2 regions of the Marinobacter flavimaris genome follow, and region 2 is predicted to be linked to the other one. Evidence: predicted binding sites of a transcription regulator. Region 2 holds the regulator's gene; the other holds the start of a gene.
What was found. Region 2 encodes sigma-54, which starts transcription at its own class of promoters, with help from an activator protein. Its sites were predicted from a motif close to ANTGGCATNNANNTTGCTNT; they were not measured.
Positions count from the first base shown of each region.

Region 1: the regulator sigma-54 is predicted to act here: its motif matches at 1,520-1,539, upstream of glnA (glutamate--ammonia ligase).

Region 1 covers NZ_CP171359.1:4,452,310-4,455,689, reverse strand. The annotation lists gene typA (translational GTPase TypA) at 1-1,132, opposite strand, end outside; gene glnA (glutamate--ammonia ligase) at 1,693-3,096, shown strand; gene ACGK9W_RS20810 (DUF4124 domain-containing protein) at 3,270-3,380, shown strand, end outside.
Region 2 covers NZ_CP171359.1:2,155,952-2,159,331, reverse strand. The annotation lists gene rapZ (RNase adapter RapZ) at 1-131, opposite strand, end outside; gene ptsN (PTS IIA-like nitrogen regulatory protein PtsN) at 160-630, opposite strand; gene hpf (ribosome hibernation promoting factor) at 718-1,026, opposite strand; gene ACGK9W_RS10100 (RNA polymerase factor sigma-54) at 1,128-2,654, opposite strand; gene lptB (LPS export ABC transporter ATP-binding protein) at 2,806-3,380, opposite strand, start outside.

The sequences.
Region 1 (3,380 bases), 2.3 Mb from region 2:
AGTTCTCGCGACGCATGTTTTCAATCAGTACAGACAGATGCAACTCGCCACGACCGGATACCTTGAACTTGTCCGCGGAGTCGCCCTCTTCAACACGCAGCGCCACATTGTGCAGCAGCTCCTTTTCAAGGCGCTCCTTGATGTTCCGGCTGGTGACGTACTTGCCTTCCTTGCCGGCAAAAGGCGAATCGTTGACCTGGAAGGTCATGGACACGGTCGGCTCATCCACCGTCAGTGCCGGCAGAGCTTCAACGTTGGCCTGATCACAAAGAGTGTCAGAGATAAACAGCTCGTCCATGCCACTGACACAGACGATGTCGCCAGCCTGAGCTTCTTCGACTTCAACACGCTGAAGACCGGAATGTCCCATGATCTTGAGGATACGGCCGTTACGCTTCTTGCCGTTGGCGCCAATGGCGGTTACCGGCGAATTGGTCTTGACCTTACCGCGCATGATACGACCAATACCGATCACACCGAGGAAGCTGTTGTAGTCCAGCTGGGAGATCTGCATCTGGAACGGGCCGTCCGGATCAACATTCGGAGCTGGCACATGATCAACAATCGCCTGGAACACGGCATCCATGTTGTCATCCAGGTTTTCGTGATCCATCCCGGCAATGCCGTTCAGAGCGCTGGCAAACACAATCGGGAAGTCCAGCTGCTCATCAGTGGCTCCCAGGTTGTCAAACAGGTCGAATACCTGGTCCACGACCCAGTCTGGACGAGCGCCGGGACGGTCAATCTTGTTAACCACGACGATCGGGCGCAGGCCCGCGGCAAATGCCTTCTGGGTAACAAACCGGGTCTGAGGCATGGGGCCGTCAATGGAATCAACCACCAGCAGCACGCAATCGACCATGCTCATGACTCGCTCAACCTCACCGCCGAAATCAGCGTGGCCCGGGGTGTCCACAATATTGATATCGTAGTCGTTCCATTTCAGGGCCGTGTTCTTGGCCAGAATGGTAATGCCCCGTTCTTTTTCCTGATCGTTGGAATCCATGACCCGCTCGCTATCGAGCTCCTTCCGATCCAGGGTGCCGGATTGGCGCAAGAGCTGGTCTACGAGGGTAGTCTTACCATGGTCAACGTGGGCGATGATGGCGATATTACGAAGTTTTTCAATCACAAAAATATTCCTGCGGCATGCACTCAATGACCTGAGAAGGTCTATCGCAGGGAGAATCCCAGCACATGCCGTCTCAAATCCGTAAAATGAACTCATTCACCGGAGCTGGCTGCCCGGCACCCTGCATGGTGCTTTCCGATCCACGATCAAGAAATGACAGGGTAAAAGATGAAGCGGCGCGCAGTATAGCGAAAAGTCGGTGTCGTTAATATGAAGAAAAACGCCTATTCTATATTCGGAACGGATGCACCTGATCAGGGCAAAAATCCAATAAACGCACCAACAAGGTGCACCATTTGAGTGCAGGTTTTCGCCACAGGGCGAGCATTCTCGTTCCAATATGCCCCAAACCCTTGCAGTTGCGCTGTTCTGGAGCATGCCCTAAAAATTGGCAAGCGCCTTGCTTTATCGAAATCAGCCGAAATTTACAGGTAAGACGCAACAGCATTTGCTAAGCTGCGCGAACCTGAGAAACAGATCGGAACCCGTTAGCCCGGGCGATCCGGCGCCACGAACATGAATACAGCCGCCTGTGCGGTATAACTTACGGAGCATGCACAATGTCCAAGACAGTTGATTTGATCAAAGAACACGAAGTCAAATGGGTTGACCTGCGCTTCACTGACAGCCGCGGTAAAGAGCAGCACGTAACACTGCCTGCCACCGAAGTAGATGAAGACTTTTTCGCAGACGGCAAAATGTTTGACGGCTCCTCTATTGCGGGCTGGAAAGGCATCAACGAATCCGACATGATCCTGATGCCGGACGACGAGACCTCTGTACTCGATCCGTTCACCGAAGAAACCACCGTGAACATCACCTGCAACATCGTAGAGCCTTCTACCATGCAGGGTTACGAGCGTGATCCGCGCTCTGTTGCCCGTCGTGCAGAAGAATACCTCAAGTCCACCGGCATCGCCGACGGCGCGCTGTTCGGCCCGGAGCCGGAATTCTTCGTGTTTGACTCCGTAAAGTGGAACGTAGACATGCAGGGCGCGATGTACCACATCCACTCTGAAGAAGCTGCCTGGGTTTCCGGCGAAGATTTCGACCGCAACAACATCGGTCACCGCCCGGGCGTAAAAGGCGGCTACTTCCCGGTTCCCCCGGTTGATAGCCTGCACGACCTGCGTGGCGCCATGTGTGCCGCCATGGAATCCATGGGCCTGGACATCGAAGTACACCACCACGAAGTCGGCACCGCCGGCCAGTGTGAAATCGGTGTTGGCGCCAACACGCTGACCAAAAAGGCTGACGAAGTTCAGATCCTCAAGTACTGCGTGCACAACGTTGCTCATGCCTATGGCAAGACTGCCACCTTCATGCCCAAGCCGGTTGTCGGCGACAACGGTTCCGGCATGCATGTTCACATGTCCCTGAGCAAAGACGGCAAGAACCTGTTCGCCGGTGACAGCTACGCTGGCCTGAGCGAAGCCGCTCTGTACTACATTGGTGGTGTTATCAAGCACGCCAAGGCCATCAACGCCTTCACCAACAGCTCCACCAACTCATACAAGCGTCTGGTTCCGGGCTTCGAAGCGCCGGTTATGCTGGCCTACTCTGCCCGTAACCGCTCAGCGTCTATCCGGATCCCGTACGTGAACAGCCCGAAGGCGCGTCGTATCGAAGTTCGCTTCCCTGACCCGTCTGCCAACCCGTACCTGGCCTTCGCAGCACTGATGATGGCCGGCCTGGACGGCATCCAGAACAAGATCCACCCTGGCGACGCCATGGACAAGGATCTGTACGACCTGCCGAAGGAAGAGGCCCTGAGCATCCCGACGGTTGCCGAGACTCTGTCCGAAGCTCTGGACTGCCTGGAAGCAGACCACGAGTTCCTGACTCGCGGCGGCGTATTCACCGAAGACATGATCGCAGGCTACGTTGGCCTGAAGCGTGGTGAAGTCGAGAAGCTGAACATGACGACCCACCCGATCGAGTTCGATCTGTACTACTCCTGCTAATAACCTCTTCCCAGAGGTTCAGCAGACAAGCCCCGCCCCGTGCGGGGCTTTTTTGTGAGCGAAAGCACAGTGCCTGCAGCCCTTAACGATATGTAACCAACATCCGGGCGACAGGCGTTGAAAACGCCCCGGGCCCCGCCGATAATCGGGGAAACCCAATAACAGGTGAGCTTATGAATCCAAAGTCTGGATTGTGTGCCGGCCTTCTGTTTTTTCTGGTAACTCCGGTTTTTGCCGAGGTTTACCGCAATGTCGATTCCTACGGCAACGTGACCTACTCTGAC
Region 2 (3,380 bases):
GCTTCCCGTGTGAGGGGGAAGAGCAGGCCAATAGGAAGATTGTCGATGCAATAAAACCCGAGGTCCTCCAGCACATGAAGTGCGGTACTCTTGCCCGAACCGGACCTGCCACTGACGATAATCAGCTTCATGACCACCTTACCTCCACTGCAGTGAATATCAGCCGCCTGAGGCGGTCATGCGCTGGTACAGCGTGCTGGCGTCCTCGGATTGCCGGAGGCGATCACAGAACGACCGCTCATTGAACTTTTCAGCCAGTTGGCTGAGCAGCTCCAGGTGTTCGCTCGTTGCTTCCTTCGGGACGATCAGGGCGAAAATCAGATCCACCGGCTGATTGTCGATAGCATCGAATTCGACGCTTTCTTCCAGCGTCATCAGCACGCCCACCACGTGATCAAGTCCTTCCAGACGGCAGTGGGGAATGGCGATTCCCTGGCCAATGCCGGTGCTGCCCAGGCGCTCGCGGGAAATCAGGTTGTTGAAGAGCTGGGTCTCGCTGAGCGTGTTGTCCTGATGGTTTATCTGCTCGGCAATAAACTCCAGGGCCCGTTTCTTGCTGGACGCAGCTACCCTGCAGAGGGTGAGCTCCGGAGCAAGAATGTTCTCTATGGTCAGGGATGTGTCGCTCATGGATCGACTGCGTTTCCGTTAAAAAAAAGGCTGCGACACGTTACTCATGTCGCAGCTCGATTAGATGAATTGCATGAAAACAGTCAGTTAGCGAGAGCCGTTTCCGTGCATCCGGTCTACATTCTTTTCCTTGTGCTTGAGGATCTGACGGTCAAGCTTGTCGATCAGGGCATCGATGGCTGCGTACATATCCTCATTTTCTGCCTTTGCGTGAATCTCACCACCAACCACGTGCAGCGTGGCTTCCGCAATCTGGCGCACCTTCTCCACTTCCAGGGTTACCTGGCAGTTGCTGATGTGGTCAAAGTGACGCTCGAGCTTCTGGAACTTCTCTGAAACATAATCCTTCAGTGCGGGAGTAAGTTCTACGTGATGGCCTGAAATATTGAGTTGCATAGGCGTCTCCTGTTGTCATCGTTCCGGCTCCCGGGAGCCGGTCTGGGTGCTGGCGCATTGTGCGCCGGCAAATAGTACGTTGCGCCCGGACCCCGGGGTGTTCAGACCAGCCGCTTGCGTTCGTTCGAAGGCGGAATGTGCATGGCCTCCCGGTACTTGGCAACGGTGCGTCGCGCAACCTTGATTCCCTGTTCTCCTAGCATGGCTGCAATTTTACTGTCGCTCAACGGCTTTTTGGGCGTTTCCGCGGCAATCAGCTTTTTGATCATCGCGCGGATCGCCGTGGAAGAACATTCACCGCCTTCGTCAGTGCTGACATGGCTGGAGAAGAAATATTTCAGCTCGAAAATTCCCCGGGGGGTGTGCATGTATTTCTGGGTGGTGACCCGGGAAATCGTGGACTCATGCATCTCAACCGCCTGGGCGATATCAGAGAGGATCAGCGGTTTCATGGCTTCTTCACCCTGATCCAGGAATCCTTGCTGGTGCTCGACAATACGGGTCGCCACTTTCAGCAGGGTTTCATTGCGGCTCTGCAGGCTCTTGATAAACCATTTCGCCTCCTGCAACTGATCCCGCAGGTAGGTGTTGTCGGCACTGCTGTCCGCACGCCTTATAAGAGAAGCATAGCTGGCATTGACCCGGATGCGCGGTGCAATTTCAGGATTCAGCTCAACACGCCAGCGGCCATTGTGTTTGCGAACGATCACGTCCGGAATCACATAATCGGGTTCGGCCCGGTCAATGACATCGCCCGGCCGCGGATTCAGGCCGGTGATCAGCGCCAGGACATCCCGCAACTGGTCTTCTTTCAGGCGGCTGCGGCGCAGCAACTGGGCGTAATCGCGGTTGCCCAGCAGGTTGATGTAATGGGTAATTACAAGGCGTGCCTGGGCCAGCCAGGGTGTTTCCGGCGGCAGCTGGTTGAGCTGGATCAGCAGGCATTCCTGTAGGTCCCGGGCAAACACGCCGGGCGGATCAAAGTGTTGCAGGCGGTGAAGCACGGCTTCCACTTCATCCAGTTCAAGGGGGTCTTCATCGTTCTCATCCAGCAGTCCGGCGTGGATTTCCTCCAGCGGGCTGGTGATATAGCCCCGTTCGTCCACTGCATCCATCAGGGCATGGGCAATGGCCTGGTCCCGTTCACTGAGGTGCGTCAGATTGAGCTGCCATTCCAGGTGATCCTGAAGCGTTTCGGTCGGGGAATTACGGGTTTCGAAATCGTGATCGTTTTCGTCGTCGTTGCGGGCTGCCGGCGCTGGTGCGGACTGGTAGATGTCGTCCCAGGCGGTATCAACCGGCAGATCGTCCGGAATGTTGTCAGGAATCTCGTTCTCCGAGGACCAGTCCGGGCCGTTCTCGGATTCATCCCAGTCGCTGGCCGGTTCCGGGGCAGCTTCAGCGGCGGACTCGGTGGCGTTGGCCTCGCGCTCGTCGTTTTCGCTGGCTGCGTCGGTCTGGTCATCGTCCTCGGAGGTCTCCAGCATGGGGTTGGATTCCAGTGCCTGCTGGATTTCCTGCTGGAGGTCGAGAGTGGAGAGCTGGAGAAGCCGGATCGCCTGTTGCAGCTGGGGCGTCATGGTCAGGCTTTGACCCAGCTTTAACTGTAAGGAGGCTTTCATAACCATGGTTCAGGATCCGTCACTCATCAGCGCGTTGTGTCATAAGTCGTGAAAAAATCTTTATATGCCGGTTACTTGCCGTGATTTTAATTTACCCTAGCAAGTTCTTTGCCGAGTTTACTTGCTACAGATCATCAAAACAATCAGCCATTGGGTGTCAGAGTCTGAATTCGTCGCCGAGATAGACTTCCTTGACCTGCTGGTTGGCCAGGATGGCGTCGGCATTGCCGGAGGCGATGATGTGGCCGCCGGAAACAATGTAGGCATTCTCGCAGATGTCCAGGGTCTCACGCACGTTGTGGTCGGTGATCAAAACGCCAATGCCTTTGTCCCGAAGGTGCCGGATGATGTGTTTGATGTCACTGACGGATATGGGGTCCACACCGGCGAAGGGCTCATCCAGCAGGATGAAAGCCGGCTCCATGGCCAGGGCCCGGGCAATTTCCACCCGTCGCCGCTCACCACCGGACAGGGCCATACCAACGCTGTCCCGTATATGGGTGATGTGGAATTCCTCCAGCAGCTCCTCGAGCTTTTTCTGCCGGTCTGCCTTGGTCAGGCCCTGCCGCGTCTCAAGGATCGCCATGATGTTGTCGCGCACAGACAGTTTGCGGAAAACCGAGGCTTCCTGTGGCAGATAGCCGATGCCTTGGCGGGCCCGACCGTGCATCGGCAGCGGCGTGATATCCCGGCTGTCGATAGTTATCCGCCCGTGATCGGCAGGTACCAGCC